3 regions of the Methylobacterium brachiatum genome follow, and region 3 is predicted to be linked to each of the others. Evidence: predicted binding sites of a transcription regulator. Region 3 holds the regulator's gene; each other region holds the start of a gene.
What was found. Region 3 encodes LexA, which represses DNA repair genes until DNA is damaged. Its sites were predicted from a motif close to TGTTCNNNNTGTGTTCNG; they were not measured.

Region 1 (9,572 bases), on a different contig from region 3:
ATCCCGGTCGAGCGCGTGACCTTCAACGCCATCACCAAGGCCTCCGTCGAGGCCGCGATGCGCAAGCCGCGCGAGATCGACCAGGCGCTGGTCGACGCCTACCTGGCGCGCCGGGCGCTCGATTACCTCGTCGGCTTCAACCTCTCGCCGGTGCTGTGGCGCAAGCTCCCCGGCGCCCGTTCGGCCGGCCGCGTGCAGTCGGTGGCACTCCGGCTCGTGGTCGAGCGCGAGATGGAGATCGAGAGCTTCAAGCCGCGCGAGTACTGGTCGATCGTCGCGACCCTGACCACCACGGACGGCGCGACCTTCGAGGCGCGCCTGGTCGGGGCCGACGGCAAGCGGATCCAGCGCCTCGATGTCGGCACCGGCGACGCGGCGGCCGCGTTCAAGCGCGACCTCGAACTCGCGACCTTCCAGGTGGCGAGCGTCGAGGCGAAGCCGGCCAAGCGCCACCCGCAGCCGCCCTTCACCACCTCCACGTTGCAGCAGGAGGCCTCGCGCAAGCTCGGGATGGCGCCGGCGCAGACCATGCGGGTCGCGCAGCGCCTCTACGAGGGCGTCGATGTCGGCGGCGAGACGGTGGGCATCATCACCTACATGCGGACCGACGGCGTCGACATGGCGCCGGAGGCGATCCAGGACACCCGCAAGGTGATCGGCAAGGAGTTCGGCGACCGCTACGTGCCGGACGTGCCGCGCAAGTACAGCGTCAAGGCCAAGAACGCGCAGGAGGCCCACGAGGCCGTGCGCCCGACCGACATGAGCCGCCTGCCCAAGATGGTGGCCCGCCACCTCGAGCCGGAGCAGGCCAAGCTCTACGACCTGATCTGGACCCGCACGATGGCGAGCCAGATGGAATCGGCCGAGCTGGAGCGCACCACCGTGGACGTCACGGCCAATGTCGGCCCGCGCCGGATCGACCTGCGCGCCACCGGCCAGGTCGTGAAGTTCGACGGCTTCCTGGCCCTCTACCAGGAGGGCAAGGACGACGAGGAGGACGAGGAGAGCAAGCGGCTTCCGCCGATGAAGGCCGGCGACCCGCTCACCCGCGAGCGCATCACCGCGACCCAGCACTTCACCGAGCCGCCGCCCCGCTATTCCGAGGCGAGCCTGGTCAAGCGCATGGAGGAGCTCGGCATCGGCCGGCCCTCGACCTACGCGGCCGTTCTTCAAACGCTGCGCGACCGCGAATACGTGAAAATCGAAAAAAAGCGGCTTCAGCCGGAGGACAAGGGACGCCTCGTCACGGGCTTCTTGGAAAGCTTCTTCCGGCGCTACGTCGAGTACGATTTCACCGCCGACCTCGAAGGTCAGCTCGACCGGGTGTCCAACGCCGAGATCGACTGGCGGGCGGTGCTGCGCGACTTCTGGAAGGACTTTTCCGCGGCGATCGGCGAGACCAAGGAGCTGCGCGTCACCGACGTGCTGGAGGCGCTCAACGGTCTGCTCGGCCCGCACATCTTCCCCGACAAGGGCGACGGCTCGAATCCGCGCACCTGCACGGTCTGCGGCACCGGCCAGCTCTCGCTGAAGCTCGGCAAGTTCGGCGCCTTCATCGGCTGCTCGAACTATCCCGAGTGCAAGTACACCCGCCAGCTCTCGGCCTCCGGGATCGACGGCGACGGTGACGGTTCCTCGGCCGAGGGCGGCCAGCCGGGCGTCCGGGTGCTGGGCAACGACCCGGTGACCGGGATGCCGGTGACGATCCGGGACGGGCGGTTCGGGCCGTTCGTCCAGCTCGGCGAGGCCTCCACCGAGAAGGATGCGGCGAAGCCGAAGCGTTCCTCGCTGCCGAAGGGGCTCTCCCCCTCCTCGGTCGATCTGGACAAGGCCCTGGCGCTGCTGTCGCTGCCGCGCGAGGTGGCGCGCCATCCCGAGACCGGCGAACCGATCCTGGCCAATCTCGGCCGGTTCGGACCCTACGTGCAGCACGGGAAGACCTACGCCAATCTCGGCAAGGATGACGACGTGCTGGAGGTCGGGGCGAACCGCGCTATCGACCTGATCGTCGCCAAGGAGCAGGGCGGCGGCCGGGGCCGGCCGGCGGCCGATCCGGGCCGGCCGCTGGGCAAGGACGAGACGAGCGGGCGCGACCTCGTGGTCAAGGCCGGCAAGTACGGCCCCTACGTCACCGACGGCGAGGTCAACGCGACGCTGCCGAAGACGATGAATGCCGAGGCGCTGACCCTCGACGAGGCGATCGCGCTGGTGAATGCCAAGCGGGCGTCGGGTGGCGGCAAGCCGGCCAAGCGGACATCGGCCCGGAAGGCGCCGGCACGGGCGGCGGCCGCGGACAAGAAGCCGGCGGCCAAGAAGGCCCCCGCGAAGAAACCGGCGGCCAAGAAGAGCCCGGCGAAGAAATCGGGTGCCGGCTGAGAGCCGCGCCCGATCCCTTTGACGACTGGGCGCGAACGCTTCGGGCTAAGCCAGATAGGTGATGGTCGCGGCCAGGGCGGTGGCGACCGTCGCCAGCGCGATGGTCAGGCCGTTCACCAGGAAGCGGGCGGGCGGCACGGAGGCCGTCTCCTCGTCGCACCCGAAGACGGTGCCGGCGGCGCGCTCGAAACGGATCAGGGTGAGGCGGCGGGCCTCGATCGCGGCGTTGCTCATCGACGGCGGCTCCCTGACCACGGTCAAGCTCTTTCCCGGACAAACGCGGCCGGAGCCGCGCGGTTCCGATCCGGGCGGCAGCTGAGGAAGCCTTAACCCACGATTGTGCAACGTCGCGATGACGGCTCCGTCGCGCCAGGCCGGCCGCGCCCCTCGCTCGCGGCGGCGCAGCATGCGATGGTAAGGCCGTTCGGCGACGCACCGAACGCTCTGGATGTTTCTGTTTTGTTCCGCTATGATGCGGGGATGAAGGCGCATGCTGCACGATCCGACGCCCGTCTGCCCAACACCGAGCCGGCCGATGCGCCGCGTTCGCGGAGGCCGCGCGTGAGCGATCCGGCGCGCGACCTGTTCGGGCCCGGCGGCAAGCCCTCGGCCCTGCGTCCGGCGGAGCCGCGGCGGCGGCTCGCGGAATCCGCTTCGGTGCCGACCATCGCGGCGGCTGAGCCCGAGGCCGGCTACACCGCCTCCGACATCGAGGTGCTGGAGGGGTTGGAGCCGGTCCGGCGCCGGCCCGGCATGTATATCGGCGGCACCGACGAGCGGGCGCTGCACCACCTCTTCGCCGAGGTGATCGACAATTCCATGGATGAGGCGGTGGCCGGCCATGCCAGCTTCATCGAGGTCGAGCTCGAGGAAACCGGCTCGCTGGTGATCACCGACAATGGCCGCGGCATCCCGGTGGACCCGCACCCGAAATTTCCGGGCAAGTCGGCGCTCGAAGTCATCATGACGACGCTGCACGCGGGCGGGAAGTTCGACTCGAAGGTCTACGAGACCTCGGGCGGCCTGCACGGCGTCGGCATCTCGGTGGTGAACGCCCTGTCCGACCTCCTCGAGGTCGAGGTCGCCCGCAACCAGACCCTCTACCGCCAGACCTTCTCCCGCGGCCACGCGCAGGGGGCGCTGGAGCTGGTCGGCCGGGTGCAGAACCGGCGCGGCACCCGGGTGCGTTTCCACCCCGATGCTGAGATCTTCGGCTCGCTGAAGTTCGACCCGCGCCGCCTGTTCAAGATGGCGCGCTCGAAAGCCTACCTGTTCGGCGGCGTCGAGATCCGCTGGCGCTGCGCCCCTGCCCTGCTCGAGGGCCTGGAGGACGTGCCGGCCGAGGCGGTGCACCGGTTCCCGGCCGGGCTGCGCGACTATCTCGCCCGGGACATCGAGGGCAAGGAGCTGGTCACCGAGGCGATGTTCACCGGCAAGGTGACCAAGCCCGGCTCGCACGGCTCGCTCGAATGGGCGGTGGCCTGGATGGTCGCCGAGGACGGCTTCTCGCATTCCTACTGCAACACGATTCCCACCCCGGAGGGCGGCACCCACGAGGCGGGCTTAAGGGTCGCGCTGCTGCGGGGCCTGCGCGAGCATGCCGAGCGGGTGAACCAGGCCAAGCGCATGACGGCGGTGACCACCGACGACGTCATGGCGACCTGCGCGTCCATGCTCTCGGTGTTCATCCGCGAGCCGGAATTCCAGGGCCAGACCAAGGACAAGCTCGCCACCGTCGAGGCGCAGCGCATCGTCGAGACGGCGGTGCGCGACGCCTTCGACCATTGGCTGGCCGCCTCCCCGGCCCAGGCCAACAAGCTGCTCGACTGGGTGATCGACCGGGCCGAGGAGCGGCTGCGCCGGCGCCAGGAGAAGGAGGTCGCCCGCAAGAGCGCGACCCGCAAGCTGCGCCTGCCCGGCAAGCTGGCGGATTGCTCGGCCGCCGGCACGGCGGGCTCCGAGATCTTCATCGTCGAGGGCGATTCGGCCGGCGGCTCGGCCAAGCAGGCCCGGGACCGGACCACCCAGGCGATCCTGCCCCTGCGCGGCAAGATCCTCAACGTCGCCTCGGCCTCCCGGGACAAGCTCGGCGCCAACCAGCTGATCTCGGACCTGACCCTGGCGCTTGGCTGCGGCACCGGCGCGGCCTTCCGCGAGACGGATCTGCGCTACGACAAGGTGATCATCATGACGGACGCTGACGTGGACGGCGCCCACATCGCGTCGCTGCTGATCACGTTCTTCTACCGGCAGATGCCGAAGCTGATCGACCGTGGCCATCTCTACCTGGCGATCCCGCCGCTCTACCGGCTGCAGCAGGGCTCCAAGGTCGCTTATGCCCGGGACGATGCCGACCGGGAGCGGATCACCAAGACGGTGTTCAAGGGCGGCAAGGTCGAGATCGGGCGCTTCAAGGGCCTGGGCGAGATGATGCCGGCCCAGCTCAAGGAGACCACCATGGACCCGAAGAAGCGCACGCTCCTGCGGGTCGCGGTGCTCGACGAGGCACGGGAATCCACCGGCGACACGGTGGAGCGCCTGATGGGCAACAAGCCCGAGGCCCGCTTCGCCTTCATCAGCGAGCGCGCGGCCTTCGCCGACGGAGTCGATCTGGATATTTGAAGCGACGGGGCGCCCACGGGACGGCGCCCCGTCACTGCGCGCGCAGTGACGCAACCCAGGGTCGCGTGACCTGGAAAAACGTAGCGCCGCGCTGGGTTGCTTCGCTACGCCCGCAATGACGGCGAGGGAATCGCGGATTGACTTTGAAGCGGCGCGCCTGGATCGCAACCGCATCCAGTCCGGTGCCGGTCAAGCTACTCCGCCGCCGTCGCCTTGACCGGGTCGAAGGGTTGGGCGGCCGCGACCGTGTCAGTGCTCATGTGGAGCACGGCCGAGAATCGCTCCCCGCCCGGGCGCAGCACCAGGGCACCGGGCTCCACGGCGATGCGCTTGCTGCCGAGCCCCAGGGGGCCGCCGACATCCAGCACCACTGCCTTGAGGGCCCCGCCATCGGCGATCAGCAGGTCGTCGACCGTCCCGACCTTGTCGCCGGCCGCGTTGCGCACCGTGACGCCGATCAGGTGAGAGGCCAGGATGGTGGCCGGCTTGACGCCCTGCCGCTTGACCGCCGCTTCTGCGCTGGCCGCAATCGTCAATAGGCCGCCGCCAGCGCCGCCGGTCGATGTTCCCGGCCCGGTGCCCGGCAGCACCGTCTTGTTGCCGATCACGCTGGCATCCTGGGCCCGGGCCGGGAGCCCGGCGAGGCTGAGGAGAGCCAACGGTAGCAGGAGAAGGGATTTGCGCATCGGGGATCGCTCCGGCGCAGCCGAGCCATCCGCGCGCCGTCGGTGAAAAGCGGCCGCGGCGGCGGCTGTTCCCGTCGTCCCTGTCGCAGCGCGCATCCGGAAACGACGAAGGGCCCGACCTTGCGGTCGGGCCCCGTTGAGACGGCGCCGGCTGGGCCGGCGCCGATCGTCGATCTTAGTACGAGCCGAACTTGTAGTTCAGGCCGGCGCGGACGACGGCGAACTCGGTGTTGGCGGCGGCGCCGTTGAGGTACGCCACGCCGTTCGGGGCCAGCAGGTTGCCGTAGAACACGCCACCGGCGGTGTTCTTCTGGCGGTCGAGGTTCACGTACAGGCCTTCGATCTTCAGGGTCACGGCCGAGGACTTGAAGAAGTTCAGGAACGAGTCGGTGGGCAGGGCGTACTCGATGCCGCCGCCGACGGCGTAGCCGGAGCGGAAGCTGTCGCGGAAGCGGTTGCCAGCGAAGTTCTGGTCGTCCTGGCCCGAGCCGTAGGCGTAACCGCCGGTGGCGTACACGAGGGTCCGGTCGAAGGCGTAGCCGAGGCGGCCGCGCACGGTGCCGAAATAGTCGAGGCCGTTGCCGCTGGTGGCGACGAAGGCGCGGGGGGCCGAGAACGCGGTGCCCGGAACGCCGGTGACGCCGTAGTTCAGGGTGCCGTTGGCGCGGCGGGCGAAGTCGACATACTGGGCGTCAGCCTCGATACCGACCACGACGCCCGAGCCCGGCGTGAACTGGTAGTTGTAGCCGATCTGCGCGCCGCCGGTGAAACCGTCGTTGTTGCTGCGGTCGTTGACGCTGACGACGGCGTTCGTGTTGGCCGAGTTGATCAGCGAGCCGGACGGCAGGGCGTAGTTGGTGGTGTTGCGGCTGCTAGCGTCGAAGCCGTAGCCCGCGTTCACACCCACGTAGAAGCCGGTCCAGGTGAACACCGGCACCGGCGTGAACACCGGCGGCGGCGCAGCGCGACGCGGCAGGTCGGCCGCGGAAGCGGCGACGGTCATGCCGGCGAGAACGGTCGATGCAAGAAGAACTTTTTTCATGGTGCCATTGGTCCTGGGGTTGGCTTGAGCCGGCTGCCTTCTAGGCGCTCTCGGTCAGCGGGTCTGTCGCTTTCCTGCAACAAGCTTGGCCAGACTAGCGTGGTCTCGTCAACGAAAGGTGAAGGTTACGCGCACAGATTCCCCGTCCTGGCGTGAAACTGTGTATCAGAAGCTGCATCGACGCCCCGGCAAACCCTGAACATTAGTCGGTCGGTCGGATCGGGTGGCGATGGTATCTAGGCAGTCTGCGGGCCGTCATTGATCCGGGTGGCACAAACCGCGTTCGGCGACGCTGTTTTATTGCGGTCCGCCCGGCGCTCCAAAGCACGGTCTTGTGTCAACAGGCGGTTAACCCTGCCGGCTTTAGCATCCGCTTCAACCGTCGCCGGCTTCTCGGGCGGCGGAGAGGAATGCCCATGCTGCCGCCCGTCGAACGGCCGACGAAACCGTTCGGGACCCGCCGGCCGGCCGCGTTCGACGCGGCACCGGGCGCGACGCCGGAGCCCAGGGCGGGCGGCTCGACCCGGCCCGCGGGGTCCCTGGCCTGGGCGCTGCGCATCTCGGGCCTAGTCGGGCTGCTCGCCCTCGTGGCGACCCATCAGCTCGCCCGGCTCGGTCAGACCATCCCGGCGCCCACTCAGCTCGCTCTCGGCGGGCGCGCCGTTCCGGCCGATCCCGAGACGACCGGCTCGATCACCGCCGCCGGTGCCGCGCGCGCGACCCGCCTCGACCCCTGCCTGTTGCCCGCCCTGGACCGCCCGCACCCCTGATCGGCTGTGCGTGGGACCCGGATGCGCGCATTGCGAGATTGACAAGCAGCGCCAAGGCCCTAACTGACTGGCCCATGCGCCCCGCGGCCACGGGAGCGTTCGTGCGCCCTATCAGAGCCTTTCCGAGCCGTTGCCGCGACGGTGTCCACCGCGCCGGCCGGGCGCGCAACGGTTCCTGAACGCAGATGCCTTTTTCCGACCTGGGACTGAGCGAGAAAGTCCTCAACGCCGTCGAAGCGGCGGGTTACACCGAGCCGACGCCGATCCAGGCTCAGGCCATCCCCCATGTGCTGGCGCGCCGGGACGTCCTCGGCATCGCCCAGACCGGCACCGGCAAGACCGCGGCGTTCACGCTGCCGATGCTGACGCTGCTGGAGAACGGCCGCGCCCGGGCCCGGATGCCCCGCACGCTGATCCTGGAGCCGACCCGCGAGCTGGCGGCCCAGGTGGTCGAGAATTTCGACCGCTACGGCACCAACCACAAGCTCAACGTCGCCCTGATCATCGGCGGCGTCTCCTTCGCCGACCAGGATGCCAAGCTCACCCGCGGCACCGACGTGCTGATCGCCACGCCGGGCCGGCTCCTCGACCATTTCGAGCGCGGCAAGCTGCTGCTCACCGGGGTCGAGCTGCTGGTGATCGACGAGGCCGACCGGATGCTCGACATGGGGTTCATCCCCGATATCGAGCGCATCGTAAAGATGGTGCCGTTCACCCGGCAGACGCTGTTCTTCTCGGCGACCATGCCGCCGGAGATCGAGCGGCTGGCCGACATGTTCCTGCACAACCCGCAGCGGATCGAGGTGGCGCGGCCGGCTTCCACGGCCTCGACCATCACGCAGCGGCTGGTGGCGGTGGGCTCCGACGGCCATGCCAAGCGCGAGCGCCTGCGCAGCCTGATCCGGGGCGAGGCCGAGCTCAACAACGGCATCATCTTCTGCAACCGCAAGCGCGACGTCGCGCTGCTCCAGAAGTCGCTGGTGAGCCACGGCTTCGACGCCGCGGCGTTGCACGGCGACATGGACCAGCGTGCCCGCACCACGGCGCTCGACGCCTTCCGCAACGGCGAGACCGCGCTTCTGGTCGCCAGCGACGTGGCGGCCCGCGGCCTCGACATCCCGGCGGTCAGCCACGTCTTCAACTTCGACATCCCGCACCACCCGGAGGATTACGTCCACCGGATCGGCCGCACCGGCCGCGCGGGCCGCAGCGGCACCGCCTACACCCTGGTCGCCCCCGGGGACGACCGCTCCCTCGGCGCCATCGAGGCGCTGATCGGGCAGCCGATCCCGTGGTTCGACGGCGACCTGTCCACCGTGGCCGACCCGTCGGCCGATACCGGCACGCGCCATCGCGGCCGGTCGGGCGAGGGTCGCGGCGGGCGGCGTTCGGGCAAGTCCGAGGGCCGATCGTCCGAGAAGCGCGGCTCCGAGGGCCGCTCCTCCGAGGCCAAGGCGGTTGAGGAGAAGCCCGAGGTTCGGGCCGAACCCGCGCGGGCGGAGGCCAAGTCCAACGGGCGCGGCGAGGCCAGCGGTCGTCAGCGCTCGCGCGGAGATTCGTCCAGCCGGCGCGGCGAGGCGCGTCCGGCCCCGCGTCCCGAGCCGGTGCGCGAGGAGCGGTCGCGCGAGGAGCGTGGACGCCGCAACGATCCCGACGGCGATACGCCGATCGGTCTCGGGTCACATGTTCCGGCCTTCTTGCTTCGACCAGTCTTGGCAAAGAAAGATAAGTAACGTCCGGACATCCTAGCTTAACGTTCCTGCTACCAACCCGCCCTAGATTGGGATTCGGGCCGTGATGTCGCATTTCACCGGCGGCCTCGTACGGCGGGATGCGGATGAGCCAGGAGACCTATTCGGATCGTGACCGCAGCTTCGCGCTGGCGAAGCGCGCGCACGATCTGATCCGCGATTACGGTCCCTCGGCCACGCCGCGGGCCTACGCGGTCTGGTACGCCTACGTCTCGGGCGAGCTGCCGCTGCTCGGCGATTCGATCAAGCGCCTGACCACGCAGAACGGCAGCCTGACCGAATCCGATATCGACGACCTGCACGAGACCTATCTCGACGGACGCCA
Region 2 (9,572 bases), on a different contig from region 3:
GTCTCGGATGTCGGCCCGGTCATCCGACCCGGTCTTCCGCGACCCCGCAGGCGCGGGCGATTGCGCTTCGCAGCGCCGCACTCAGCCGGGCCACGGCCGGGTGGTTCGGGCTGGCGAAGGCGGTGGCGCCGATCGCCGTCACGGGGGCGAGGAGCCGCAGGGAGTTCGTGAGGAACACCGCCTCCGCGCCGAGGAACTCGGGCAGGGACAGGGATTCCTCCTCCGCGCGCAAGCCGCACGCCCCGGCGAGCCCCAGCACCTCCGCGCGCACGATCCCGGCGAGCACGCCGTCGGCGAGCGGCGGCGTGACCAGCCGGTCACCGAACAGCGCGAAGACATTGCCGGTGCCCGCGCAGGCGACGCGGCCTCTCGTGTTGCAGAACAGGGATTCGTCGAAGCCCGAGGCGGCGGCCTCCCCGGCGGCCAGCACCGCGTCGAGATAGCCGAGCGTCTTCAGCCGGGCGGCGGGCGAGGTGTCGTTGCGGGCGATCCCGGTCGGCCACAGCCGCAGGGGCGCGAAGGCCGCGCCCCTGGCGCTCGGCGCCGCGGTGGCGAACAGGGTCGGATGCGGATCCGCCGGGGGCTTCAGCCCGCGCGGACCGGAGCCCCGGGTGAGGGTGGTGCGGATCGCCAGCCGGTCGGCGTCCCCCCTGCCCTGTCCGGCGAGCGCCCGCATGGCGGCGCGGATTCTGTCCGCCTCGGCGGGGATCCCGAGGGTCTCCGCCCCGGCGAAGAGCCGGGCGATATGGGCGTCCTCGAAGGCCACCCGGCCGCCCAGCGCCAGCGCCGTGTCGAACAGGCCGTCGCCCAGGGTCAGGCCGCGATCGGTGTGGTCCAGGGGCGCCCGTGTTCCAGGGACGATCGTCCCGTCACGCCACAGCATCGTCGCGCCCGTCCTGATGGCTGTGCTCGTCGCGCCAGGCGCGGGCGAGGCCCAAAAAGTTGGCGAACAGGGCGTGGCCGCCCTCGGTCAGCACCGATTCCGGGTGGAACTGGATGCCGTAGGTCGGTTGGGTCCGGTGCGAGAGCGCCATCACCTCGCCTTCCTGCGAGACCGCGTCGATCGAGAGGTGCTTGTCCATGTCGGGGCCGGGGGTGACCACCAGCGAGTGGTAGCGGCCCACCGGCATCGGCGCCGGAAGTCCGGAAAACAGCCGCTCGCCCCGGTGCTCGATCGGGGTCGCCTGACCGTGCAGCGGGCGCTGCGCCCGCGCGACCGTGCCGCCGAAGGCCGCGCCAATCGCCTGGTGGCCGAGGCAGACGCCGAGGATCGGCACCTCGCCGGACAGGTCGCGGATCGCCGGCAGGGAGATGCCGGCCTCCGCGGGGGTGCAGGGGCCCGGCGACACCACCAGGGCGTCGGGGGCGAGCGCCCGGATGCCGGCGACGTCGAGCGCGTCGCTGCGCACGACCCGGACCGTCTCGCCCAGCTCCTCCAGGTAGCGGACGACGTTGAAGACGAAGGAATCGTAATTGTCGAGGACGAGGATCATGCGAAGGCCTCGAACACCCGGGCGGCCTTGGCCAGGGTCTCGTCGTATTCCGGGCCGGGCTCCGACAGCAGGGTCACGCCGCCGCCGGCCTGCAGGACGGCCTGGCTGTCATCCATGAACACGGTGCGGATCGCGATCGAGGTGTCGAGCGCGCCGTCGAAGCCGATCCGCCCGATGGCGCCGCAATAGAGTTCCCGTGCATCGCCCTCGATCTCGGTGATGATGTCCATGGCGCGGATCTTCGGGGCCCCGGTGATCGAGCCCCCGGGGAAGGTGCCCTCCAGGAGGTCGAGGGCGTCGAGCCCGTCGCGCAGCGTCCCGGTCACCACCGAGACGAGGTGGTGGACGTTGGCGTAGGTCTCGAGCCCGCACAGGGTGGGAACGGCGACGCTGCCGGGCGCGCAGACCCGGGACAGGTCGTTGCGCAAGAGGTCGACGATCATGACGTTCTCGGCCCGCTCCTTGACCGAGGCCAGGAGCGCCTCGGCCGCCGCCCGGTCGGCCTCCGGATCGTCGAGCCGGCGGGCGGTGCCCTTGATCGGCCGGGTCTCGACGTGCCGGCCGTCGAGCCGGATGAAACGCTCGGGCGAGGAGGACGCGACGGTCAGCCCTTCGAGTTCCAGATAGGCTCCGAAGGTCGCCGGATTGGTGGCGCGCAGGCGCCGGTAGAGCGCGAACGGGTCGAAACCCTCCGGCAGGTCGGCGCTGAAGCGCTGGGCGATGTTCGCCTGGTAGATGTCGCCGGCCCGGATATAGGCGCGGACCTTTTCGACAGCCTGTTCATAGGTTTGCCGGTCGAAGTTCGAGCGCCACACGAGGTCTTTTGCGGCCCTCGGCGGCGCTTCTTCCGGCGGGATCTCGGTGCCGAGCCGGTCGGCGAAGGCGGCGAGCCGCGCCTCGGCCCGCGCCTGCCGGGCCGCCGGCTCGGTCTCGGGGAAGCCGGTGGCAACGAGCCGGGCGGTGCCGGCGGCGTGGTCGATCACCAGCACCGTGTCGTAGAGATTGACGGCGATGTCGTCGGTGAGCCCCGCCCGCCGGGCAGGGGCCGCGACCCGCTCGAGCTGCGCCCCGAGATCGTAGGCGAGATAGCCGATGGCGCCCCCCGGGAACGGGTTTTTTGGATCGGGCTCGACCCGGTAGGGCGCCAGGCAGGCCCGCAAAGCCGCGAACGGCCCGCCCGGGACCGGGCGCCCGTCCAAGGTCGCGCGCCCGTCGCGAAACCGGAAGCGCGCGAACGGGTCGGCGGCCACGATCGAGTGCCGGCCGAGCGCGTCGTGCCGCATGGCGCTGTCGAGGAAGGCCAGATCCGGCAGGGACCGCAACCGGGCGGCCGCCGCGACGGGATCGATGACGGGGATCTCTCGGGTCCAGATCTCTTGGGTCCAGATCGCTTGGGTCCACATGACCGGGTTCGGGCTCATGTCCTGAGGGCACGCGCCCCGCGCGCTGCCGTTGCACAGGCGATGCCGCGGGGAAAGCGGCAGTTCCGCGCAAGGCCGCGCCCGTCGAGGGCGGTCGGGACCCGTCCCGGGCGTGGGAGAAGGCCGGCAGGACTTGATGTGGGATCTCAGGAGCCGCCGGCAAAGCCCTGCAAACAGCCAAGTTTCGATGGCGGTGCCAGCCTCCCGCACCGGGCCGGGCACCCCTGCGGCGGCCGGTCTCGCGCGAGCGCGTTAGAACCGCTATAGGGCGCGATCCCGAACGCCGATCCGCGCGCTCCGTGCGACCCGATCCACCGGCTGCACGCGAGGGTGGCGTCCGACCCGTCTTCCGAATGCGACCATGACCGCAACCGCCACGCCCGCACCTCAGGGGGCTACCCCCGGGGCCGCCCCCAAAATCTCGTTCGTCTCGCTGGGCTGCCCCAAGGCCCTGGTCGATTCCGAGCGGATCCTCACGCATCTGCGCGCCGAGGGCTACGAGCTGGCCCGCCGCCACGACGGGGCGGACGTGGTGATCGTCAACACCTGCGGGTTCCTGGATTCGGCCAAGGCGGAATCGCTCTCGGCGATCGGCGAGGCCATGGCCGAGAACGGCCGGGTGATCGTCACTGGCTGCATGGGCGCGCAGCCCGAGGAGATCCGCGAGAAGTATCCGGACCTGCTCGCGGTCACCGGGCCCCAGGCCTACGAATCCGTGCTGGCGGCGGTCCACGAGGCGGTGCCCCCGGCCCACGACCCGTTCCTCGATCTGGTGCCGCCGCAGGGGATCAAGCTCACCCCGCGCCACTACGCCTACCTGAAGATCTCGGAAGGCTGCAGCAACCGCTGCAGCTTCTGCATCATCCCGTCCCTGCGCGGGAACCTCGTCAGCCGCCCGGCCGGCGACGTGCTGCGCGAGGCGGAAAAACTGGTCAGAGCCGGCGTGAAGGAGCTCCTGGTCGTCTCGCAGGATACCAGCGCCTACGGGGTCGATGTCCGCTACAGTGAGAGCCCGTGGCGCGACCGGAGCGTGCGGGCGAAGTTCTACGACCTGACCAAGGAGCTCGGCGAGCTCGGGGCCTGGGTGCGGCTGCACTACGTCTACCCCTACCCGCACGTGGACGAGGTCATCCCGCTGATGGCCGAGGGCAAGGTCCTTCCCTATCTCGATATGCCGCTCCAGCACGCCAGCCCCTCCGTGCTCAAGCGGATGCGCCGGCCCGGCAACCAGGAGCGCCAGCTCGACCGGATCCGCAGCTGGCGGCAGACCTGCCCGGACCTCGCCATCCGCTCGACCTTCATCGTCGGTTTCCCGGGCGAGACCGAGGCCGAGTTCGAGGAGCTGCTGGCCTGGCTGCAGGAGGCCAAGCTCGATCGCGTCGGCTGCTTCGAATACGAGCCGGTGGCCGGCGCCACCGCCAACGCGCTGGGCGACCTCGTGCCGCCGGAGCTGAAGGCCGAGCGCAAGCGCCGGTTCATGGAGACGCAGAACGCGATCTCACTCCGGCTCCAGCGGGCCAAGGTCGGCAAGCGGCTGGCCATGATCGTCGATTCCGTCGAGGGCGGGATCGCCAAGGGCCGGTCGAAGGCCGACGCCCCCGAGATCGACGGCACCGTCCACGCCGCCTTCCGGCGCCCGGTGCGCCCCGGCGACATCGTCACCGTGAAGATCGACCGGGCCGACGCCTACGACCTCTACGGCAGCGTGACCTGAGGCGGCCCGCCGCCCGCGCGGGATCGGACGAGCCTCCGACCCACCCCCTCATCCTGAGGGGCCGCAGCGCAGCGGAGGCCTCGAAGGAGGCTCCAGCCGGCCGCGCGATCCCTGGAAGCCTCCTTCGAGGCCGCTGACGCGGCACCTCGGGATGAGGGGGTGAGGCGGATATCCCTGTTGAGGTGCGCGCGACCCGCCTTGACCCCGCCGCCCCGCCGCGCTCTTTCGGAACAGATCAAGAACTCGAGCCGGACCCCGAGGCGGCGATGGATCCGGAGGTCGCCCTCCGCAAGATCATCCATATCGACATGGACGCGTTCTACGCCTCCGTGGAGCAGCGCGACGATCCCGCCCTGCGCGGGCTGCCGCTCGCCGTGGGCGGCTCCCGGGAGCGGGGCGTGGTGATGGCCGCGAGCTACGAGGCGCGCCGGTTCGGCGTGCGCTCGGCCATGCCGTCGGCCACCGCCCGGCGGCTCTGCCCGGACCTGCTGTTCGTGAAGCCGCGCTTCGAGGTCTACCGGGCGGTCTCGGAGGAGATCCGGGCGGTGTTCGCCCGGCACACGCCGGTGATCGAGCCCGTGGCCCTGGACGAGGCCTATCTCGATGTCACCGAGAATCTCTTGGGCCTTCCCACGGCGACGGCCGTCGCCAAGGCGATCCGGGCGGAGATCCTGGAGCGCACCGGCCTCGTCGCCTCCGCCGGGGTCTCGTACAACAAGTTCCTGGCCAAGGTCGCCTCCGACTACCGCAAGCCCGACGCCCTGTTCGTCATCACCCCGTCCATGGGGCCGGATTTCGTCGCCGCCCTGCCGATCGGCCGGTTCCACGGGGTCGGGCCGGTCACCGAGGCGAAGATGAAGCGGCTCGGCATCGAGACCGGGGCCGATCTGCGCGCCTGGGATCCGGACCGGCTGCGCGAGGCCTTCGGGTCGGCCGGGGCCTATTACCACGCGGTCGCCCGCGGGCTCGACATGCGGCCGGTGCGCGCCCACCGGGTGCGCAAGTCGATCGGGGCGGAGACCACCTTCTCGGAGGATACGGCCGCTTTCGACGTCCTGGCGGCGCGGCTCGCGCCCCTGTTCGACAAGGTCTGGGCCGGGGCGGATGCCAAGGGGATGCGGGCCCGGACCGTGACCCTGAAGCTCAAATTCTCGGATTTCGCGCAGGTCACCCGGGCGAAGTCGCTCTCCGCCCCGGTGGCCGACCGGGCCGCCCTCGAGCGGATCGGCCTGGACCTGCTCGCCGGCCTGTTTCCCCTCAGGCGCAGCGCCCGGCTGATCGGGATCGCGCTCTCGGGCTTCGAGCAGGGGGAGAAAGAAGAGCCGCTGCAGCTCGGGCTGGGACTCTAGGGGCGCGTCCGGGCCGCCGGAACCGGACCGATGCGCCGGGTTCCCGGTGTCGCATCCTCCTTTTTCCCGAGGGCCGGACACCACCTTTCGGAATGATGCTCCGATCCGTCGCAGGCGCACCATGGTGCGCTGCCGCGTCCATTGTGCGGTGCCACACGTCGGCTGCGGCTCGGCAACCACAGATGGGGGTCATCCCGTGCTGTCGGGGATCGCCCGAACCGCGCCCACATCAAAGGATCCGCCCCATGTCGAAGCCCTTCTCCCTGGCCCTGGCGGCCGCTCTGCTGCTGGGCGTGCCGGCGGGCGCCGCCCGCGCCGACAACACCGCGTCGTTCGGGGCCGCCAACGCCGCCCTCCTGCGGGGCTACACTGCGAGCCCTCCGCAGCTCTACGTTTCGTCGGGCAGCCCGGGCTACGGCTTCCTCAGCGACGGGACTACCCCCACCGATGCGATCACCGCGCCGCAGCGGTCGAGGGCGCCGGCCCGCGCCCGCTGACGCGAAGCGGCCCGGGCCAGGCGGGCCCGGGCTTCCTGGATCAGGCGTTCTTGCGCGGGCGATGGTTCGGGTCGATGCCGCCGTCCGGCTTGGTCTCGTTCTCGACGTCGCCCTCGAAGGTCGAATCCGCCTCCAGGTCTTCCGGGTCGGCGCCGCTCATGCCCTTGGACGTGCCGATGCCGGGATTGCCCTTGAGGTCGGCGTCGGTCGGGGTCTCGGTCTTCGGGTGCTTGGATGACATGGCCTGACTCCTGTCGGGTTCCGGAGCCGGGCCAACGCGTCGGGCTCCGGGCGGTCGCCCGCCGCGCATGCGGCGGTTCGCCTCCCGGGGGCGTTCAGGCGATCGCGTTCGAGCCGATCCGGCGCACGCCGGCCGCCGTCATTCGGGCCCAGGCCGCTTCGACCGACCCGTCGAGGTCGATCCCGCGCACCGCATCCGCCACCACCCAGACGTCGAAACCCGCCGCGCGGGCATCGAGCGCGCTCCAGAGCACGCAGAAATCGGTGGCGAGGCCGCACAGGACGACGCGGGAGATGCCGCGCTCGGTGAGCGCGCCGGCCAGCCCGGTGCGGGTGGTGCGGTCGGCCTCGAGAAACGCCGAGTAGCTGTCGACGCGCGGGTCCAGGCCCTTGCGGACCACCAGGCTCGCCCGGTCGGTGGCCAGCCCCGGCGCGAAACCCGCCCCTGGGCTGCCCTGGACGCAGTGCCGGGGCCACAGCACCTGCGGGCCGTAGGGCAGTGCCACCGTCTCGAACGGGGCCCGCCCGGGATGGGTGTCCGCGAAGGAGACATGGTCGGCCGGATGCCAGTCCTGCATCAGCGCCACGTGCCGGAAACGGTGCTGGAGCGCGTTGACCGGCCCGACCACCGCGTCCCCGTCCGGGACGGGGAGGGCCCCGCCCGGCAGGAAATCGACCTGCACGTCGATGACGAGGAGCAGGTCGGCAGCGCCGGGTGTCACGGCAGCATCACGATCGAGCCGGTGGTCTCCCGGCCGGCCAGGTCCCGGTGCACCTGCTGCGCCTCGGCGAGCGGGTAGGTCGCGTTGACGGCGATCTTCACGGCGCCGTCGCCGACCACCTTGAACAGGCGGGCGGCCGCCTCCTCCAGGGTGGCGCGGTTGGACGAGAAGGTCGCCAGCGTCGGCCGGGTCACGTAGAGCGAGCCGCGCGGGGCGAGCAGGCCGAGATCGAGCCCGGTGATCGGCCCGGAGGCCGAGCCGAAGCTCGCCAGCAGGCCGAGCGGCGCGAGGCTGTCGAGCGAGCCCATCAGGGTCGCCTGGCCGACGCCGTCATAGACCACCGGCACGCCCTTGCCGTCCGTCAGCTCGCGCACCCGCTTGGCGACGTCCTCCTGGCGGTACAGGATGACGTGGTCGCAGCCGTTCTGCTTGGCCAGCTCCGCCTTCTCGGGGCTGCCGGCGGTGCCGATCACCGTGGCGCCGAGATGCTTGGCCCATTGGCAGGCGATCAGGCCGACGCCGCCGGCGGCGGCGTGCCACAGGATCGTGTCGCCGGGCTTCACCGCGTAGGTCCGGTGCAGCAGGTACTCGGCGGTCAGGCCCTTGAGCATCATGGCGGCGGCGGTCTTCTCGTCGACGCCGTCGGGGATCGGCACCGCGGCGGCGGCCGGGATCACCGCCTCCTCGGCGTAGCAGCCATCCGGCACCGAGCCGTAGGCCACCCGGTCGCCGGGCTTGATGTTCGAGACCCCCTCGCCCACCGCCGAGACGGTGCCGGCGCCCTCCTTGCCGGGGGTGTAGGGCAGGTGCGGCGACTTGTAGGCGCCGGTGCGGAAGTAGATGTCGATGAAGTTGACGCCGATGGCGGCTTGGCGGACCCGGATCTGCCCGGGGCCGGGCTCGGCCAGGGGCACGTCCTCGAACTTCATCACCTCGGGGCCGCCGTACTCGTAGACCCGGATCGCCTTCGGCATCGTCGTACTCCGCTCGAGCCCCGTTGCGCCGGGACGTCGCGGACTCGAGATAACGGAGCACCCGCCGGAGGCAATTGCTTTTTGCCGTTCGCCCTGCGGTTGCGGCCCGATCTGAAACCCGAATCCTGGATCCGGCGGCCCGCGCCGCCTATCTTGGTCCCGCCTACCCTCCGACCGGAAGTCGCGAACCAATGTCCGGCACCACCCGCACCAGCGCCGACCTCGATCCGCGCCGCCGCCGCCTCCTGTACCGGTCCTGGCACCGGGGCATCCGGGAGATGGACCTGATCATGGGCCGCTTCGCCGATGCCGAGATCGGGACCCTGTCGGAGGCGGAGCTCGACCAGTTCGAGGCGCTGATCGAGGTGCCCGACCGCGACCTGTTCAAGTGGCTCACCGGCGAGGTCGAGACGCCGTCGAACTACGACACGTCGGTCTGGCGCCGCGTGCGCGCGTTCCACCGGCACGACGCGCCGATTCATTCCTGAGAGCGAAAGCCCGCGATGGACGAACCCAAGCCGACCTACGACCATCCCGCCCGCTCGATCGCCACCGAGCTCGTGGTCCGCATCATGCTGGAGATGATGGAGCGCAGCGACCCGGCGCTGCGCGCCGAGATCCTGCGCCAGGCCACCGGCCGCGCCGCCGCCATGACCGAGGGCATGCCCAATGCCGACTTCTTCCGCGGCCGGGTCGAGGCCGCGCTGGCGGAGATCGTCGGGCCCGACGCGTAGGAGCTGGGGCTCAGCGCCCCTTCCCGGCCGCCTGCAACGGATGCTGTCCAATCAGGTTTTTGCCTTTGAACAGGCCAGGATGTGACTCCTGGCGGGAGAGGGGGCGAGTTGCAGTCTGCAAGAGCGACAGTGCCTCAAACCTGTGTCGCTTGCTCCCAGAAGGCATCGTCGAGGCTGGGATGATCCGGGTCGGATGCGCCCATGCGCTCGATCTCTTCGTCCGTCAGGGCCGCGAGCTTGACGCGGTCGCTCCGGGTAACCACCGGCCGGAACGCGCCATCGCGATGACGTTGCAGCAACGTTCCATCCGCTCCGCGCGTGAACAGGATCGCGTCGTCATGCGCCGTGGCGGATTCCCCTGTGATCGTCCGGCGCGGTGAAAGTGCCGCGCCCCGGCAGGCGCGCGCCTCCCCGAATCGCACCGGGAG
Region 3 (9,572 bases):
GTCGAGACCGCGGCGCTCCCATCGCGCCAGCAGGTCGAGCAGCCCGCGGCCGACAAGATCGCGCAGATCGGCGACGCCGCCATGGCCGCGCAGGTCCGCCGCGTAGACGTGAGGCGTGAGGCCGAGCTGGCGCGCAGCTTCCTCGATCAGCTTGCGGGTGCGAGCCGAGATGATCGGTCGCTGGCGCGAGCGGAAGCCGGTCACGGTGAGATGGTCCAGCAGCCGGTCGAGCCCGGTTGCCGTGAGATCCTCGATCCGATCAGCGCCGCCATAGCGGCGCAGCACCTCGTCGAAGTTGGGGGTATCAGGGGCCGCCGCCGCGCGGGCGCGATCCAGGAGCTTGAGCTGCGCCGGTCGGATCACTGCGCGCCTCCATCTCCACGGGTGGCAGCAGCTCGCTCCTCCAGCGCCTCCAGGCGCGCCGCCATCGAGCGGATGCAGTCGATGACGATATGCGAGGCGGTGGTGAGTGGGCCTTCCGGTCCATCCTCCGTCACCGCCTTCTCGAACAGGTAGATGAGGCCGCGCAGGTTGTGGCCGATCATATCGGCGTCGCCCACGAGGCTGCGTAGGTCACCGATCCGGGCGGCAAGGATCCGAGCCTCGGCCGCATGTCGGGCTGCTGCCTTAGCAGCCTCGGCCTGGAGCACGGCGCGATCGTCACGCCAGCGCTGGAGCAGATCGTCTGGGACCTGTGGCTGAACGACGCGGCCGGTGGGGTCGACCCGCATGGATCGCGGGATGCGCGGCGCTGGATCCGCCGCAATGGGGGACGCTTGGGCTGCCATGATGCTTGCCTCGTCTCTGGAGTGACCGGCTGGGTTTGGCCCCAGCTCGGGGTACGCAACGAAGGGGGGATCAGCGCTTCCGCGGCAGGCGCTTGAGGCTGCTCTGCCGTTTGACCTGTGGGGCGGGCGAAGCTCTCGGCCCCTCCAGGTCTCGCTGGAAATGCGGGAAGGTCATCAGAGCCGCCCGGATGTCGACGGCATGGACCATCTTGCTCTGCCGCTCCCGTGCGAGGGCACGAGCCACGGGCAGCACCTTGCCGAGGCCGTCCGCGTGGCGAGCGCTGGCGAGATCCCGGCACAGCCGGAACGCGTCCATGCCCTCCACGTCGTAGCGGCTGGCGATTAGATCCGCGTCCGTCTCCAGGATGCAGTCGATTTCTTCCCGGATCGGGAGACGGCGAGCGATCTGCTGGATGGCGGCCTGGCTGGAGCTGACGAGCTTGATCACCTCGTCGTTGCCGACGAACACCATCTGGATGCGCGCCTGCTCGCTGATGGTCAGCAGTTCGCGCGCTGAGCGCAAGGTGAGGTTCTGCGCCTCATCGAACAGCATGACGGGCGCGAAGCACGCTTCCCGGCACAGGCGCTTGAGGGTCGCCGCGATGCTGTAGGCCGGGCGCACACCGAGGTGCGGGGCGACTTCCTCGAACACGGCCATTGTCGAGGCGCCCATCACGCTCGACACGGTGACGAGCCCGACAGATGGCCCCTCAAGCGTGCTGGAGCGGCGCACCGCTTCCTCCAGCGCCCGCGTCTTGCCGACGCCTGGCGAGCCGATGATCAAGGCGTTCTGGCCAAAGCGCAGGCAGCGGTCGATCGCCCCGTGGATGAGGTTGGCTGCCGAGGTCGGAACAAAGGGGGTTTCCCAGATGCCCTGCTCCCGCCGCCGAGCCTCGATCGCAGCCCGCCGCTTCGCCTCGGCGGTCGCGCGCACCTTTTCGGCCTCTCGTTCGTCGCGATCGCGCAGGAAGGCTTCGACAGCCTCCCGGTCCCGCCGCTCGTGCTCGGCGTGTATCCGCTCCAACATCTCGCGATCTTCCGGATCGTTCGGGTTGAACCCGATCCAAGGGCGCAGATCGGTCATGGCGTCCCTCTCAGCATCTGAGTGCGAGCCAGGGCGGCGTGGATCTTCGCCTCTTTCTCCGCGCGCTCGCGCTTCTTGCGATCGACCGGGTTCTCCAGGACTTGCCGGCCCATCTCGGCCATCGTGGAGGCGAGGCCGATCGTGCCCTTGCTCTCCGGCACGGGCTGCGCCGGCTGACGGGCGGCGGACGCGATCATCTCCGCGGGCACGTCGAGATCATCGATCTCGCTCGCCGCGGCGGCGATGTCAGCAAGTGCTAGCCCCTTGCGCCGCGCGGCCTCGCGCGCACCGCGTGGATCAAGCCGGGCATAGACTGGATCCGGGCGGGCGATGCCGATCAGCGCGCCCTGCATCGTCAGCACCGGGACGGCATCCCATGTGACGAACTTCGGCAAATGCACGCGCACGCGCTGGCCGCTCAGTCCGGCGAGCTGATCGCAGAAGTACACGTCGCCATCGAACCGGATCTTGCCGTCCGTGACGATGCGTGTGCCCTCAGTGGAGAAGGCCATCAGCAGCGCATCGGCATCTGCGTCGGTCCGCTGCCAGCCATCTTTGACGGCGCGCCCGTAGGCGACGGCCGGCGACAGGCCGCGCAGATCGCCCTTCTGAGGGTCGCTGTTGTAGTAAGCCAGCAGCCCCTCGAACCGGGCGCAGAATTCATCGAAGCTTCCGTCGAAGGGCTCCGGTGCGCGCCCGAGGTTGCCCGAGCGAGTCTTCATTCGGTCGCCGCCGATGTAGCCTTTCACCGGAGCCAGGATCTTCTGCTCCAGGACCCGGAACGAGCCCTCCAGGATGCCTTTGGCCGCGGCGTTGTACGGCGCCGCCCGCGTGATCCCGCCGCCCTGCCCCGACCGGCAGTCGAGGTTGGCGAGCTTGATGGCGTCGCGCACGAAGTCGGCGAAGGCGTATTCCGAGCCGTTGTCGAGGTAGAGGTGCGCCGGCATGCCCCAGTGCGGATCCTGGGTCATGGCGACGAAGCTGCGGATCAGATCGGCGTTGCGAACCGCGGTGCCGGGCTCGCACAGCACCAGGTCCAGACGCAGGCGGCGGTTCGCAGCATCGAGCCAGGCGATGCCCTTTGGCGTAGCCAACGTGCCGTCCTGCCGCCGCACGTACACATCAAAGTGGTGCACGTCGCCGTAGACCACTTCCATAGGCGCGAGGCCCGCCGAGGTGAGCCGCACCCGCGGCCGGGCATTGTCCCATTCCTTGATGTTGGTGTGGTACTCGTGGACCCGGCGAGCGTCCCGGCCGGCCTCAATGACGTGCTTCGGGAGCTGGCAAGCCGACAGGTTGGCTTCGTAGTCTCCAATCCCCACCTGGGCTGTCAGCTCGGCCAGCCGCTCGGATGCGAGGCGCAGGACGCCGCTGTAGCTCGTGCCATTGCCCCAGAGAGCGCGGATGTACCGCTGGATCGTCCCGGCGATCCGCTCGCGGGTCTCATCGTCCAGAGCAACCGTCGCGGCATCCCAGCGACGCGTGATAACGGGCAAGCTCTCCGGCTTCACCTCGCGCCGCTTGCGCACCAGGCCGCGGATGCCGCCGGCCGTCGCCTTGCTGACTTTGCGCTCGATGTCGCGACGGCTCGGAGAGAACCAATGCCCGTCCGGGCCGCACACCTCGACGCCCGCCAGCGCCTCGATCGCGGCCCGGCGCTCACGCGAGCCCTTCGGATGAGCCAGTGCAGGGCGAAGGAAGTAGGCCCACCACTCGGCTGCCTTGAGCGCCTTTGCAGACGGGTTCAACGACCCTTCAACGGGCGTGTGCGCTGACTGAATGCGGAGTTGAAGGTCGGCCGGCAGGCTATCGACCCGGACCTTCAAGTGAGTACCAGCCCTGCCGCCTCGACCATGCACAGGCATTGTGAGCATGTTCGCTCCCCGCCAAGGGAGACCGCGCGCCGCCCGCAGAAGAGCATTTCTCGCCTTCCGCTGAGAGATGCCGGCGACGTGAGCCAGGTCAGGCCCTGAGATCCACTCCGCGGTCATGCGGCGTTTTCGATCTCAGAAGCGACTCGGAGGATGCGAATACGAAGATCGATGGCGCGACGACCTAAGGACTGCCCCCTGAGGGCACGGTAGGCGAGGCGCCGATCGATGCCTTGCGCCATAAGCCAAGCGTTCAAAGACGTGCCAGCAGACACGAAGGTCGCTCGGATCCGCTGGTACTCGCGATCGTAGTCAGCTGCGGTGTCGTGGAGGATGGCTGTCATGCTATCGTACCCAAGGTCCGACAAAAGATGACATTTTGTGTCATCTTTTGTCAAGTTAGGGTGCGCGTGTCATGTCAGATGTCGAAGCCGAAATAAACGCGATGAAAATGCGGCTTGGCGTCGAATTAGACAGGGACCTCGCCGAAGAACTCAAAATCGTTCCCACTTCTGTGGCAGCGTGGCGCCGCAGGGGAAAGGTTCCCGATAAGTACAAGCTACGATATAAGATTGCTAAAGATGTACAAGAGATCCGATCTCAATCGTCATATCCGCATGGACTTCATGACGCTTATGTTTTCGCGCTGATCGCTATAGTCGCTTCCAAATTTCAGAGCGGTGGTGACTGGGACGATAGTTCTGTCGACGGGTTCGAGTTGGCTTGGATTGGTCAGAAATTATCGGCATTGCACCGTTCTCTAGCCAGCGAGCTGCGCTATGACCTCAGCCGCGAGAAACTGAGGACACGCTTTGACGACATAAGAGCGGAGATAGACGAAAAGGGCGTGTCAGCTTGGCTGGATGACCGTTTGTCATCTTAGCTGAGGTCCGCAATAGGGTCCGCAATCGGACAGATAGCAAACGCTGGGTCCGCAAAAAGCTGTTCCGTTAAAGCGGGTTACTCATAACTGGCGGCCGTTGAGAACGCCGACTAGGTTCCCCAATCGGAGCAAGCTAAGCCCCTGACGTGAAACGAATTTTCTGTCGTCGTCGCCAATTAGCGATGACATAGCCGTCGCCAAATTGGCTTCGCCGCCCCAAAGCTTGGCCGGATCAGGCTTGCGGAACACTTGCGGAACGTTTAACGTGTTCGTGATTTGTTTCCGAGGCCGCGTCGATGCGGTCCGCCAAGCCGCGAGTCCCCCGTCGATGCTCACGCGCAAGCAATTGGACCTCCTGCGTTTCATCCAGAGCCGCATGCAGGAATGCGGCGTCCCGCCCTCGTTCGACGAGATGAAGGACGCCCTCGATCTGAAGTCCAAGTCGGGCATCCACCGGCTGATCACGGCCCTGGAGGAGCGCGGCTTCCTGCGGCGCCTGCCGAATCGGGCGCGGGCCATCGAGGTGATCCGCATCCCCGAGAGCCTGTCGCAGGCCGCCGCGCCGCCGGCCGAGCCCCGCCGCTTCACCCCGAGCGTGGTCGAAGGTGGCAAGTCCAAGCTGCCGCCCCAGCCCGCGACCACCCGGATGATCGATGATGGCGGGCGCGCCATCTCGATTCCGGTGATGGGCCGGATCGCGGCCGGTACGCCGGTCTCGGCGATCCAGAACCAGAGCCACGCCATCACCATGTCGCCGGACTTCCTGGCCGGCGGCGAGCATTACGCCCTCGAAGTGCGCGGCGATTCGATGGTCGATGCCGGCATCCTGGACGGCGACCTCGTGGTGATCCGCAAGCAGGACACGGCCAATACCGGCGACATCATCGTGGCGCTGATCGACGACGAGGAGGCCACGCTGAAGCGCCTGCGTCGCCGCGGCTCCTCGATCGCCCTGGAGGCCGCCAACCCGGCCTACGAGACCCGCGTGCTCGGACCCGACCGGGTCCAGATCCAGGGCCGGCTCGTCAGCCTCGTCCGCCGCTACTGAAGCGGCTCGGCCGGCGCGTCGCCGGGCGCGGCTTCGGGACCGGCGGCGTCGGGCTCGGACGGGATCGGGGCGCCGGGAGCGGGCGTTTCGGTCCGCTGCACCGGTGACGGCCCGGCATTGGGGGACGGTCGCCAGGGAACGGAGCGGCCCTCGTCGTGGGCATAGCGAACCGTGAATCCCGCGCGGTCGGCCCGAAGGGCGACGGCGCCGTGGGCGGCGAGCGCCCGGCGGTCGATCACCAGCGGCGCGTGGCAGGTCGGCGGCGCGGCGAACCGGGTGATCAGCACGGCCGCCCGGGCGCAATCCTCCGCGAAGGCGCGCCGGTCGCGGACCAGGGCGATGGCGCGGCCATCCGGCAGGCGCGCGGTGCAGCCGAGACGGTCGCAGCGTCCGCTCTGCGCGACACCGCCGATCACGGTTTTGGCCGACCGGCCGTCGCCATCCGCCTTCAGCCACTGCTCCAGCACGAAGGCCGACGGGCTGCCCAGCGCTGCCAGGCGCCCATCGGTCCCGCGCACGGCCGCGCCGCCGCCCTGCCGGTCGATATAGAGGTCGAAGCGGTCCGGCATCGCGGCGAGGCCGAGCCCCAGCAGGGCGGGCGGCAGGGCGAGCCAGCGCAGCCGCGAGACCGGGAGCGTGGCCAGGAGCAGCCCCGCCGCCAGCAGCACCAGCGCGCCGGTGCCGAAAGCCGGCAGCACCAGGGTGGCCCGATCGAAGCCGGCGATCCACTCCGAGATCGCCAGCATGCCGCCCACCGCCTGCCCCATCAGCCACCAGACCGGCCGGTCGAGGGCGAAAGGATAGGCCAGGATCCCGATCACCGCCGCGGGCATCACCACCAGCGAGACGAGCGGCAGGGTCAGGGCGTTGCCGATCAGCCCGAATGGCTGGATCGTCTGGAAATGGTAGGTGGCGAATGGCGCGGTGGCGATCTGCGCCACGAGCGTCGTCGCCAGGGTACCGGTCACGGCCGCGAGGCCGGTGCCGACGAGCCGCTCGATCCGCCCTGCCCCCGGCCGCCGGAACAGGCCGCCGTCGATCAGCCGCGCGCAGGCGATCAGCCCGGCCACCGCCCCGAACGACATCTGGAAGCTCGGCCCCAACAAACCCTCGGGCTCCCGTGCCAGGGCGATCAAAGCGGCGAGCGCCAGGTTGCGCATCGACAAAGCCGGTCGGTCGACCAGGATCGCGCCCAGCATGATCAGGGTCATGATCAGCGAGCGCTCGGCGGCGATGTCCCAGCCCGAGAAGGCGCAATAGGCGGTGACGCCCAGCATCGCGAACCCGGCGGCGATCTTCTTGATCGGCCAGACCAGGGCGCAGAACGGGACGAAGGCGAGCAATGCTCGCACCAGCCAAAAGACCACGCCGGCGGCCAGCACCATGTGGAGGCCCGAGATGGAGACGACGTGATAGATGCCCGCGGCCCGGAGCGCGTCGTTGGCGGCCGGCCCGATCAGCCCGCGCTTGCCCGTCACGAGCGCGGCCGCCACCGCTCCCGCCTGGCCGCCCTCGGCTTGCGCGATCCGGCGCGTCAGCGCGTTGCGGGCCTCGTCCAGCAGGGCCGCGAGCCGCAGGCGCAGCGGCGGCGGTGCGGGCGGCGCCTGAACCGTGATCACGCCGATCAGCGAGCCCACCGCGCCGATCCCCTGGAAATAGGCATCCCGGGCGAAGTCGTAGCCGCCGGGTCGTGCCGCCTCGGGCGGCGGTAGCAATCGTGCCGTGGCGGCGATGAAATCCCCGGGCCGCAGGGGCGGCGCCGTCCGGAACGAGACCCGGACCCGGAGCGGCCTCACCGCCGGATCGAGCCCGGCGAAGCTCTCGACCCGGATCACGAGCCGGGCACCGACCTCGCGCTCGTCCAGCGCCTCGATCATTCCGGTGAGCGGCCCGATGGTGGTCCGGGACAGGATCGGGGCCGCCACCTGCCCGACCCGCCAGGTCGCCGCGGCGAAGCCGAGGAAGCCGGCAGCCAGCGCCAGCGCGAGAGCCAGGCTCCCCGGCCGCGCGCCCAGGAACGGCACCGGCGCGAGCGCCAGCGCCGCCCCGACGAGCGGCGCGGCCAGAAAGGGCGTCCCGTCCGCGCCCGCGAAGAACACCAGGATCCCGGTGCCGAACGCCACCGCCAGCCAGGGGAACAGGCGGCGCTGCTCGACCTCCCGGGCGAGGCCGCCGGCAAACCAGTCGCGCAGCGCCGGCGCCCATGCGGGGCGCGGCCCGGCGAGCGCCACCGCGCCGCCCGCCAGCCTCGCGCCGATCCGCCGCATCCGCCCTCGCCTCGCGCCGGGCGACTCAGCTCCGGCATGGGATTCTTAACGCACACCTCGGCCCGTGCTACAGCGCGTACTTCGTGCTACGGGCGCCACTTCGTGCGCCGGGCGCCGCCCGAATGCCCTGCCCCGCCCCGTCGCCCTCCGCCCCCGAACATATCGGCCCGATGTCCTCAGCCGTCGTCACGCGCTTCGCCCCCTCGCCCACCGGCTACCTCCATATCGGAGGAGCCCGCACGGCGCTGTTCAACTGGCTCTATGCCCGCCACACCGGCGGCAAGATGCTGCTGCGCATCGAGGATACCGACCGGGAACGCTCGACCAAGGGCGCGATCGACGCGATCCTCGACGGCCTGTCCTGGCTCGGCCTCGACTGGGACGGGGACGTGGTCTTCCAGTTCGCCCGGGCCGAGCGCCACCGCGCGGTCGCCGAGGAGCTGCTGGCCGCCGGCCGCGCCTATCACTGCTACGCCTCCGCGGAGGAGCTCACGCAGATGCGCGAGACCGCCCGGGCCGAGGGCCGCGCCCCGCGCTACGACGGGCGCTGGCGCGACCGGGACCCGTCCGAGGCGCCCGCCGGGGTCAAGCCGGTGATCCGGCTTCGCGCGCCCACCGAGGGCGAGACGGTGGTCGAGGACGCCGTGCAGGGCCGGGTGACCTGGGCCAACCGCGATCTCGACGACCTCGTGCTGCTGCGCTCGGACGGCACGCCGACCTACATGCTCGCCGTCGTGGTCGACGACCACGACATGGGGGTCACCCAGATCATCCGCGGCGACGACCACCTCACCAACGCCGCGCGCCAGAGCCAGATCTTCTCCGCGCTCGGCTGGGACATCCCCAAGATGGCCCATATCCCGCTGATCCACGGTGCCGACGGGGCGAAGCTGTCCAAGCGTCACGGCGCGCTCGGCGTCGAGGCCTATCGCGACCTCGGCTACCTGCCGGCGGCCCTGCGCAATTACCTGGTGCGGCTGGGCTGGAGCCACGGCGACCAGGAGGTGTTCTCCACCGAGGAGATGATCGCGGCCTTCGACCTGGGCGCAGTGGGGCGCTCGGCGGCGCGGTTCGACTTCGCCAAGCTCGCCAACCTCAACGGTCTCTACATCCGCGGCAGCGCCGATGCCGATCTGGTCGCCGCGATCGAGACGATCCTGCCCAATGTGGGCCCCGAGCGCGGCCTTCCGGCGACGCTCGAGCCCGACCTGAAGGACAAGCTGACCCAGGCCATGCCGGGCCTCAAGGAGCGGGCCAAGACGCTGATCGAGCTCCTCGACAGCGCCTATTACCTCACCGCCCAGCGTCCCCTGGCGCTCGACGACAAGGCCCGGGCGCTCCTCTCCGACGAGGGCCGGGCGCGCCTCGCCGGCGTGCTGCCGGCCCTCGAAGCCTTGCCCGACTGGAGCGCGGCCGCCACCGAGGGCGCCGTGCGCCAATATGCGGAGACCGCCGGATGCAAGCTCGGGCAGGTGGCCCAGCCGCTGCGGGCCGCGCTCACCGGGCGGACCACCTCCCCGCCCCTGTTCGACGTGATGGCCGTGCTCGGCCGGGCCGAGACCCTGGCCCGCCTCGGGGATCAGGTGGCCTGACGCATCGTCCCGAAGGCGAGCGTCTTTCGGGCCACGCCG

Region 1: parE (DNA topoisomerase IV subunit B) is a predicted target of LexA. The motif match lies at 2,826-2,843, and genes of this name have one in related genera.
Region 2: dinB (DNA polymerase IV) is a predicted target of LexA. The motif match lies at 4,855-4,872, and genes of this name have one in related genera.

The regions. Positions count from the first base shown of each region.
Region 1 is NZ_FOQW01000014.1:117,388-126,959, forward strand. Features, by position in the region: gene topA (type I DNA topoisomerase) at 1-2,376, shown strand, start outside; gene BMZ47_RS19300 (hypothetical protein) at 2,422-2,610, opposite strand; gene parE (DNA topoisomerase IV subunit B) at 2,938-4,998, shown strand; gene BMZ47_RS19310 (PRC-barrel domain-containing protein) at 5,193-5,684, opposite strand; gene BMZ47_RS19315 (outer membrane protein) at 5,860-6,726, opposite strand; gene BMZ47_RS19320 (hypothetical protein) at 7,143-7,496, shown strand; gene BMZ47_RS19325 (DEAD/DEAH box helicase) at 7,682-9,229, shown strand; gene BMZ47_RS19330 (GGDEF domain-containing protein) at 9,334-9,572, shown strand, end outside.
Region 2 is NZ_FOQW01000020.1:3,853-13,424, forward strand. Features, by position in the region: gene BMZ47_RS22780 (DoxX family protein) at 1-23, opposite strand, end outside; gene BMZ47_RS22785 (aminotransferase class IV) at 20-883, opposite strand; gene BMZ47_RS22790 (anthranilate synthase component II) at 870-1,493, opposite strand; gene pabB (aminodeoxychorismate synthase component I) at 1,490-2,896, opposite strand; gene rimO (30S ribosomal protein S12 methylthiotransferase RimO) at 3,276-4,628, shown strand; gene dinB (DNA polymerase IV) at 4,895-5,977, shown strand; gene BMZ47_RS22810 (hypothetical protein) at 6,223-6,474, shown strand; gene BMZ47_RS22815 (hypothetical protein) at 6,515-6,715, opposite strand; gene pncA (bifunctional nicotinamidase/pyrazinamidase) at 6,810-7,436, opposite strand; gene BMZ47_RS22825 (quinone oxidoreductase family protein) at 7,433-8,410, opposite strand; gene BMZ47_RS22830 (FAD assembly factor SdhE) at 8,602-8,898, shown strand; gene BMZ47_RS22835 (hypothetical protein) at 8,914-9,144, shown strand; gene BMZ47_RS22840 (hypothetical protein) at 9,279-9,572, opposite strand, start outside.
Region 3 is NZ_FOQW01000004.1:216,236-225,807, forward strand. Features, by position in the region: gene BMZ47_RS28780 (regulatory protein GemA) at 1-363, opposite strand, end outside; gene BMZ47_RS05325 (hypothetical protein) at 360-731, opposite strand; gene BMZ47_RS05330 (AAA family ATPase) at 859-1,872, opposite strand; gene BMZ47_RS05335 (Mu transposase C-terminal domain-containing protein) at 1,869-3,698, opposite strand; gene BMZ47_RS05340 (helix-turn-helix domain-containing protein) at 3,860-4,087, opposite strand; gene BMZ47_RS27855 (hypothetical protein) at 4,159-4,626, shown strand; gene lexA (transcriptional repressor LexA) at 4,955-5,674, shown strand; gene BMZ47_RS05350 (ComEC/Rec2 family competence protein) at 5,668-7,941, opposite strand; gene gltX (glutamate--tRNA ligase) at 8,112-9,533, shown strand.